3 regions of the Paenibacillus hubeiensis genome follow, and region 2 is predicted to be linked to each of the others. Evidence: predicted binding sites of a transcription regulator. Region 2 holds the regulator's gene; each other region holds the start of a gene.
What was found. Region 2 encodes Rex, which represses fermentation and respiration genes when NADH is low (regulators of the CRP and FNR family bind a similar motif). Its sites were predicted from a motif close to TTGTGAAATATTTCACAA; they were not measured.
Positions count from the first base shown of each region.

Region 1: a site for Rex is predicted at 1,508-1,525, ahead of adhE (bifunctional acetaldehyde-CoA/alcohol dehydrogenase). Genes of this name have one in related genera too.
Region 3: a site for Rex is predicted at 1,191-1,208, ahead of RSX24_RS22885 (formate/nitrite transporter family protein). Genes of this name have one in related genera too.

Region 1 covers NZ_JAVYAE020000004.1:304,228-307,510, reverse strand. Annotated here, with positions in the region: gene RSX24_RS14735 (hypothetical protein) at 1-411, shown strand, start outside; gene RSX24_RS14730 (Crp/Fnr family transcriptional regulator) at 473-1,189, opposite strand; gene adhE (bifunctional acetaldehyde-CoA/alcohol dehydrogenase) at 1,604-3,283, shown strand, end outside.
Region 2 covers NZ_JAVYAE020000004.1:123,619-126,901, forward strand. Annotated here, with positions in the region: gene RSX24_RS13810 (cell wall elongation regulator TseB-like domain-containing protein) at 1-419, opposite strand, end outside; gene RSX24_RS13815 (amidohydrolase) at 463-1,767, opposite strand; gene RSX24_RS13820 (redox-sensing transcriptional repressor Rex) at 1,754-2,461, opposite strand; gene dinG (ATP-dependent DNA helicase DinG) at 2,628-3,283, opposite strand, start outside.
Region 3 covers NZ_JAVYAE020000010.1:195,428-198,710, forward strand. Annotated here, with positions in the region: gene RSX24_RS22875 (FAD-dependent oxidoreductase) at 1-521, shown strand, start outside; gene RSX24_RS22880 (hypothetical protein) at 599-1,099, opposite strand; gene RSX24_RS22885 (formate/nitrite transporter family protein) at 1,312-2,154, shown strand; gene RSX24_RS22890 (molybdopterin-containing oxidoreductase family protein) at 2,714-3,283, shown strand, end outside.

The DNA of each region.
Region 1 (3,283 bases), 180 kb from region 2:
AGCTGGGCCGTAAAACTGAATGGAGAGGACGTCGACCCCGAGCATTGGGATATGGAGCTGCATGCCAAGGACGAAGTGGTCATCTATGTCAAAGCCGCCGACAGCTCTAATGAGGGGGTTGCTTATCAGACAACCCTGCTCAAGGTGAGCGGCGGTAACATTCTGCCATCGCTCAATCGGCAGTATGCAGGCGTATACGTGCCGGAATGCACGGTGCGCGATGTGTTGAAATCCAGCGGCGTGGTTCGATTGTCGGAAAACAACAAATACGTCTTGTCCGTGGAAAACGTTAGCCCGCGCATGAATCAACGCTGGGTGATTATGGTCAATGACAAAGAATTGATGGACAACGGCCTGGACATGAAATTGAATCCGCGTGATGCGGTTAAACTGGAATTGACGGCATCCTGATGGACAAGCCGTGCAGATAGAAGCCCAATCCTCCTAGCGGGGGGATTGGGCTTTTTGGGGGTTAGATCCGGCAAATTTCCCGTGGGCACAATTCGCAATGGCAGATGCCTTGCAGCATTTGCAGATCCTTGATGACGATCATGCCGTTCTCATATTCGATGGCGTCTTTTTTGCGCAGGTCGCTAAGCATGCGGTTCACGCTCTCGCGAGTGGCACCGATCATGTTGGACAGGTCGGTGTGGGTAATTTTTTTATGAATGATGACATGTTCGCCGTGAGGCTCCCCGTACGAATTGGACAAACGGATTAACGTGGAGCATAGGGCACCCGGTTTACCATACAACATGAGGTCACGGAATTTGGTTTGGGTCAACCGGTGATGGATACCCATCCATTTCATGAAATCAATCGCAAAATCGCAATGCTGGCAGATCAGCATTTCCAGGTCTTTGTGCTCCAGGACGCCGATCTCGCTGTCCTCCAGCACTTCGGCCGAGAAGGAATGACGGGAACCAAAGAACGGGTCGGCCTGGCCGATCATGTCCCCGGCTTGGTACATATACATGATAAGCTCTTTGCCTTCATCCGTAGATTTGGTGATCTGGGCGCGTCCCCGTTTCAGATAATACAATTTGTCGGAGACATCGCCTTCCCAGTACAGGTGGGTACCTTCGGGATAGGTGCGTTCTTTCATCGTTACGAGCAGATGGTTGAAGTTCACTTCCGAGAAACAGCTTGTATTTCCGCGCTCTTCCAGTACACTCAATGGTTCTCTCATAAGTCTATCTCCCCTTTGTATCCGCCGGCGTTCTTTCATGTAGGTGAATGAGCTGCCGTGGTTCGCCGCAAGCCGCCGTCCTGATCAGGTGAATCCGGCCGGTGAGGGACGGTACAAATTGCGGTGGTTCAATTTTTAAGTTCAGTATATACCTAATGCGGGGGCTGGGAAGGAGGCAAAAATGGCAATATTTCAAACATTGTGATTAAATTCACTTTTCTAAGGAAAGGATGATGATGACAGAATATCATTTTAAATATGAAGAGCCGTAAGGGGAGTGGAGCGATGCTCCAAAACATAAATTAAATTTGTTATACTTTGTGAAAAAAATCACATACCGACCGAATTCGCCATGGTACGATGTGATCGTAAGCAGAGAGACAAACAATACGAACCTTTAGGAGGATGAGGGAGATGGCTGTAAAGAACGAAGTCGCCCCAGTAAAAGAACCGACAGCAGGCCAGTATATCCAAACGTTGATTGACAAAGCAAACAAGGCACACGCAGCGTTCATGTCCATGGATCAGGAGCAGATCGACCGGATCGTGCAGGCCATGGCACTCGCAGGACTCGACAAACACATGATGCTTGCCAAAATGGCCGTCGAAGAAACAGGTCGAGGCGTGTATGAGGATAAAATCACTAAAAACATTTTTGCCACGGAATATATTTATCACAGCATTAAATACGACAAAACGGTAGGCGTGATCGAAGACAACGAATTCGACAGCTTCCAGAAAATTGCCGAACCGGTGGGCATCATTATGGGGATCACACCGGTTACGAATCCAACGTCCACCACGATGTTCAAAGCGCTGATCTCCATCAAAACGCGCAACCCGATCATCTTTGGATTCCATCCGTCCGCACAAAACTGCAGCCGTGAAGCTGCCAAAATCCTGCTTGAAGCAGCAGTGAAGCATGGTGCTCCGGCCGATTGCATCCAATGGATCGACGATCCTTCCATGGATCGGACCAATGCCCTGATGAATCACCCTGACGTAGCGCTTATTCTGGCCACAGGCGGATCAGGCATGGTACGGGCCGCATACAGCTGTGGTAAACCGGCACTGGGTGTCGGACCAGGTAACGTTCCTTGCTTCATTGAGAAAAGCGCGGACATCAACCAGGCGGTGACCGACCTGATTCTGTCCAAATCGTTCGACAACGGCATGATCTGCGCATCCGAGCAAGCCGTCATCATCGAAGAAGCGATTTTCGACCAGGTGAAAAAGAAAATGATCGCCAGCGGCTGTTACTTTGTGAACAAAGAAGAGCTGGCAAAGTTGACGCCAGGCGTGATCAATGTCGATAAATGTGCGGTCAATCCGGCGATCGTAGGCCAATCCGCCGTCAAAATCGCCGAACTGTGCGGCATTGACGTTCCGGCAGGCACCAAAATCCTCGTTGCCGAAATCGAAGGCGTAGGCACGAAATACCCGCTGTCGGCCGAAAAACTGAGCCCGGTGCTGGCTTGCTACAAAGTGAAAAACGCAGCCGAAGGCATTGAGCGCGCAGCGGAAGTGGTTGCTTTTGGCGGCATGGGCCACTCCTCGGTGATCCATTCGAACAATGAAGATGTCATCACCAAATTTGCGGATCGTTTGCAAACAGGCCGGATTCTGGTCAACTCGCCATCCACGCATGGGGCGATCGGCGATATTTACAATACGAACATTCCGTCCCTGACGCTGGGCTGCGGCTCGTATGGACGCAACTCGACGTCGTCGAACGTATCTGCCGTCAACTTAATCAACGTGAAAAGGGTGGCTCGCCGTACCGTGAATATGCAATGGTTCAAAGTGCCGAACAAAGTCTATTTCGAAAAAGGCGCAACGCAATATCTCGCCAAAATGCCGGACATCACCCGCGTTGCCATCATTACGGACCCTGTGATGGTGAAGCTTGGTTATGTCGAAAAAGTAGAGCATTACCTGCGTCAGCGCCAGACTCCGGTTGCGATCGAAGTGTTCTCCGAAGTCGAACCCGATCCATCGACAACGACGGTTGATCGCGGAACCGAGATGATGAATCGCTTCCAGCCGGACTGCATCATCGCCCTCGGCGGCGGTTCGCCGATGGATGCCGCGAAA
Region 2 (3,283 bases):
ACGACGCCAGGCAGGATTCGCTTGATTTCGCCATTCGGGACTTCGGAAGCGAATCTTTGGCGAATTTGAGCTTCGGACATTCCGTTCTGCAGCAGCTCGCTATGCACTGCCCCCGCCCCGGACAACGGTTTCCCCGTCTCGTCGAACTTGACCCACACAATGACGTCCTGGTTATCCTTATTGGTGCCGCTCAGCGTCCAATAGATGCTGTCTTCGCCCTCTTTCTGTCCCCATACGAATTTTTGAAAATTATCGTAGGACGTCAGCTCCAGCTGCTGCTGGGCGGCCTGCAGGGCGAGCGCCTCCTGATTGCGCTGGTCCTTGGTCACATAGACGTAATAGCGCTGCAATACAATCAACGCCACGATCAGGATCAGCAGCGATATCCATATCCACTTTTTCTTTTTCTTTTTCTTCAAAAGCCGAACTCCCTTTCCCTGATGAGGCTGCGCCCATGAGAAATTAACGGGCGAGCAGGCCCTCAAACGCCGATTGAGCTTCACGCAAAATGCGTTCCTCGTCCATCGTCAGGCACTCGCCATGTTTCACCACTTGTTTGCCATCTACCCACACATGCTCCACGTCTTTGGCCGACGCCGAATAAATGGCATGGGAAATCAGATCGGTATGCGGGTACAGATGAGGCTGGTCTATGTTGACCCCGATGAAATCCGCCTTCATTCCCGCTTCAAGCAAGCCGGTATTGTCGAGGAAAATCGAGCGTGCTCCGTATGCCGTTCCAAGCAGAAGCGCTTCGCCGGCCGGAACCGCAGTCGGATCACCGGACACGCCTTTATGAATCAATGCCGCCAGACGCATCTCTTCAAACATGTCCAAATTGTTATTGCTCGCCGGTCCGTCTGTTCCCAAAGAAACGGTCACGCCCGCTTTCAGCAGCTCAGGAACTCGCGCAATGCCGGAAGCCAGCTTCAGATTGCTGCCCGGATTATGAGATACTGCAACGTTATGGCGAGCCAAAATCTCGATTTCCTCATCGTTTAAATGCACGGCATGAGCCACGAGGCAAGGCCGCGAGAAAAAGCCAAGCTTCTCCAAGTGCGCTACAGGACGCAGACCGTAATCGGTCACGTTCTGTTCCACTTCGCGCAGCGTTTCGGACATATGGGTATGAAGCGGCAAATTCAGATCATGGGCAACCTGCACAAACTTTTCTATGTAATCCGGAGGGCACGTATAAGGCGCATGCGGAGACATTACGGCAGTAATCCGTCCATTTGCCTTCCCGTTCCAGTCGCGGGCAAACGCAGCCGCTTCGCCGAGCTTGTGCTTCTGTTCCTCTTCGGAGCAAAGACCGATGACGCCGCGAGCGAGCGCTGCACGAATGCCGGATTGCTCCACGACTTTGGCAACCTGATCCATGTGATCATACATGTCCAAAAAAGCCGTCGTTCCTCCTTTGAGCATCTCAAGCACCGACAAGGACGCCCCCCAATAAACGTCCTCAGACGTCATTTTCGCCTCCATCGGCCACATTTTCTCCTGCAGCCATACCTGCAGCGCCAGATCATCCCCGTGGCCTCTCAGCAGCGACATGGCGGCATGTCCGTGCGTATTGATCAAACCTGGCAGAAAGAGCAATCCTTTTCCGTCCACTTTCGGCAGGCTTTCATCTTCTGCCGGCAAGGATTCGCCGATATACTGAATTTTGTCGTCTTCCACCACCATGTATCCTTGAACCACGTTCCATTCCAAACCTTTGTTTACGGCGAATTTGCCGTTGTGTATAACCCATTTATTTGTCGTCATCCTGCTCGTCGTCCTTTCCATTTTCCAAATAATACGCAAGGCTTAGCAAATCCGTCGTAAAGTCCGCATTATGAATACGAACATGCGGCGGGGTTTTCAAGATGGTTGGCGCAAAATTCAGGATGGCTTCGATCCCGGATTCGATCAACCGGTCGGCCACATTCTGCGCTTCGGTATCGGGGACGGTGATGATGCCGATGCGAATATTAAGGTTTCTGACCGATTCCGTCAGCTCATTCATCGCTTGCACTTTCAAGCTGTTGATTTGGGTGCCGATCTTGGGTTCATACGCATCGAATACAGCCACGATTTTCATGTTGTCCTTCAAGTAAGCATTATAGTTGGACAAGGCATGACCCAGGTTACCGGCTCCTACCAACGCAACATTGATTTGCTGGTCGATCTTCAGGATATGGCGGATTTTCTCAATGAGATACGATACGTCATACCCGATGCCCTTGCGGCCAAAATCGCCGAAATAGGCCAAATCCTTGCGGATCTGGGCCGGATTGAGGTCCAGGCGCTGTCCCAGCTCCTGCGAAGAAACCGTCGTTACCTCACGTTGGTGCAATTCACTCAAATAACGCAGATATACCGGCAACCGCCTCACGACGGCTTCCGAAATTTTATCTGATTTCATGTTTTTTTTGCTCCTCCTTGCCAAAGCGCGATAAATAGATGAAAAGGGAGGCATCCCGCCGTGTACTCTAATTCGAATCATTTTAGAGGAAGGATGCCGCCTTATATTTGATGTACTTCTTTAACGTATCAACCCGCAGCCATGTAATCTCAACAAGTGTACCGCCTTTTGCAGGCGTTTCGCAACATTGCCGAAAAATGTTCTGTCGTTTCTACCTGAATTAGGTTTGTTCAACGTCTTGTTCGAGCCATTCGCTGATGCGCGGAACCATTTGCTCGGTCAGCATGTGTTCCATTTTTGGCCCAGGCAAGGAATATAAAAAGTATTTTCCGTAATATGATTCGATCACCCGCGTATCGTATACGATAACAACGCCGCGATCCTTGGCTGTGCGAACCAGCCTTCCGAATCCTTGCTTGAAACGAATGACCGCCTGAGGCACAGACAGCTTCATGAACGGGTTTTTTTTCTGCTGCTGCAATAATTCACTTTTGGCTTCCAGGAGCGGATGATTCGGCGGCTGGAACGGTAACCTGACAATAGCCAGACATGTCAATGCATCCCCAGGTATGTCCACGCCTTCCCAAAAACTGCTCGTCCCGAGAAGCACCGTCGCTTTGGCGTCTTGGAACCTGCGGGTGAGCTTGGACCGGCTGCCGCTGTCCACGCCCTGACCGAGCAAGGAGATTTCGTTTCCGGACAATGCTTCCTTAAGCGGGTCATACACTTGGCGCAGCATGCGGTAAGACGTAAACAGCACCATCATGCGCCCGCGCGTAGCGATGGCCGTCTCGGCCAACGATCGTACCAGCATGTCCACGAAATGCGCGTCCCCGATCGACCCTTTCACGCTCGGGAAATCGCGCGGTATCACCA
Region 3 (3,283 bases), on a different contig from region 2:
GCTGCGCGATCCACTACAATCCGACAGGTAAAGCAGCCTACATTCCGCTTGCGACCAACGCGGTGCGCATGGGTACGCTCGTGGCACGCAACCTTGTTCGTCCGACAACGCCTTACCTCGGAACCCAAGGCACATCGGGCATCAAAATTTATGAGCAAAACATTGCCGGTACGGGACTTACCGAAACATCGGCAGCCGATGAAGGTTTGGTTGTCGAAGCGGTAATCCTGGAAGACAGCTATCGTCCGGAGTTCATGCCGACTGCCGAGAAACTGCTGCTCAAGGTGGTGTATGAACAAGCTACACGCCGCATCGTCGGGGCGCAGGTGATGTCGCAGGCGGATCTGACCCAGTCGATCAATACGATCTCGGTTTGCATCCAGAACAACATGACGGTGGATGAGCTGGCGTTCATCGACTTCTTCTTCCAACCGCATTACAACAAACCGTGGAACTTCCTGAACTCGGCGGGACTCCAAGCTCTGCCCCCTGTGGAAGTGAAAGCACCGGCAATGGTTTAACTCTTTATATATGTAAAGTCGATATTTAAACAGCAGCAGGTTGGCGGAGATCCGTCAGCCTGCTGTTTTTTTGGTGATTACAGGTTGTCCGCATGCTGCGGCGATCTGCCACTTAACTTCAAATGTATGAAATTCTCTTCACGCAGAACAGTCACGCTAAAGTTCTCACTCTTTTTCACTTCACGATAATACTCGTCATAGCTCTGAAAATGAAATTGATAACCCATTTTGACCACAGAGCCATAGAGGGAACAGACGATTTCCCGGTCTTTCACGAAAATGATCTGTTGGATCGCTTCATCGTCTGATTCATAAACGTGATCGCTTTCGAAGCCGATGGCCGAAGTGATTTCTTCTTTGGAGGTATAGGGAGAAAATGAATACATGGCATCCCAGTCAAACGGAATGATTGCGTTCAGCGCATATTCCCCGTCATCCATAGAGTGGATCATCTCTTCGAACGCGTTTAGATGCTGTTGTGCAAGAGAAGGCTGAACTTTGTTCAAGTGAAGAATGCATCCAGGCAAAATGCTAAGGACAAGAATAAGCGCAGCCCATGCTCCTTTTCGTAAATCCAATATGACAAAGCCCCTCTCCAGTAAGGTTTCTCTTCATCTTACCGCATTTTTATGGAAAGGAACATGTTCAACATTATCGCTAATACGGGCATTGTGATTATTTGCACAAAGTTTTGCCGCCTGGCGAGATACAATGAAAACATGAAGTTGAACGGTGAAGAGAAAAGACCTTTGTCAGGGCGATTCATCACACAGTAAGAGGAGGATGCGTTATGGCGGCAAAAACACCTCTTGAGGTTGCACAATATACGGCGCAGACCGGGATGAAAAAAGCGCAAAGTCCGGTATCCACCGTGTTGGTGCTCGGTTTTCTGGCCGGAGCGTTTATCGCGCTCGGCTTTTTGCTGGATATTCGGGTCATTGCCTCTGCTCCGGCGGAGTGGGGAAGCATCGCCAATTTTATCGGGGCCGCAGTGTTCCCGGTGGGGCTGATCATGGTTTTGGTCGGGGGCGGCGAGCTGCTGACAGGCAACATGATGGCCGTACCGCTGGCGGCAGTGACACGCAAAATTACGCCAGGCAGCATGTTCAAAAACCTGCTGCTGGTGACGCTCGGCAATTTGTTGGGTGCGCTGTTCGTTGCGTATTTCTTCGGCCACGTACTGGGATTGACCGGCGACGGAGCATACTTGACCAAATTGGTCGATATGGCGGGGCATAAGCTGCATGACGGTTTCCTGCAGGCCTTCATCTCCGGCATCGGCTGCAACTGGCTGGTGGCGATGGCGGTATGGTTGTCCTATGCAGCCGACACGATGAGCGGCAAGGTGCTGGGCATCTGGTTTCCGACGATGGCTTTCGTGGCCATCGGCTTCCAGCACGTTGTGGCCAACATGTTCCTGATTCCGGCGGCCATCTTCGAAGGGCACTATTCGTGGGGCGAGTTTTTTATGAATGTTGTGCCCGTATGGTTGGGGAATCTGACGGGAGGCGCGCTCTTTGTGGCGGGGGCGTACTACCTGGCGTATATGCGCACAGCCAAACCGGAGGCGGCCGCAGCGGAAGGGGCGCAGCCGAAGGCGGAGACAAGAGCGGTATGGAGCAAGCAGGCATAATGCCAGCGATGGAGGAATCCAACGTGATCCGACGCGTAACGAACCTGAGGCATCTTATAATGGCTCATTTCGGCGTTGTTCAGCGCTAACGAATCCTACGCACGCTATTTTCCCGAAATAGAGGAATCGGTTGGCGTTACGCTAACAATAACGTGTCAGAGGTTCGTTACCGATGCAAGACGGCCAAATCAACCCGAATAAGGTGTGTAAGGTTCGTAAGCCGCGAGAGGTTATAACGCGAAGAGGACCGTTTCATACTTATAACGAAACAAGTGCAGGGATGCCTGCACTTGTTTTTTTATCATTTTAAAAATGTAAACCGCAGAAAAGTAAATTCGCCATGAAGAGGTTCGGGGGAACGAAACCTGTCCATGGCGAATTTCGGGAGTGGTCCATGATATGGCATAAGGAGGAAGTGGGGAAACACTAACCTGATGCCTTGCTTATATTGTACCCGCGCCATCTTTAGGTGAATCAGGCAAAGCAAATTTTTTTGCGCAAAAAGTCGAATTGGCGATATGATATAGCAATAGCATTTTGCAGGAGGAGGAGAAAGGACATGATCGATCAGGACAATGGCGTATTTCCGGCGGTTTGCCCGCTTGATTGCCCGGATACGTGCGGCCTGCTGCTACATAAGGAGAACGGAAAAATCGTGAAGGTAACGGGCAATCCCGATCATCCCATCACCAAAGGCGCCATCTGCAACAAGGTCAGAAACATGACGGAGCGAGTCTATCATCCGGAACGGCTGCAGTATCCGCTCAGACGTGTCGGCGCCAAGGGAGAGGGGCGGTTCGAACGCATCAGCTGGGACGAAGCGATCGACGAGATCACGACCCGGTTCCGCGCGTTGTCCGAGACGTACGGACCGGAATGCATTTTGCCCTACAATTTCTACGGCAACATGGGCATTCTCGGCGTGGACGGCATGGACAAACGTTTTTTCAACGCTTTGGGTGCCAGCGTGCTGGAGCAAACGATCTGCAATGCGGCAGGCAATACGGGCTGGAAATATACGATGGGTGCCAATCGCGGCACATTGCCGGAAGATACGGAGCACGCGGACGTCATTGTGGTATGGGGCGGCAATATCGTGAGCACCAACATGCACCAAGTCGTGCTGGCC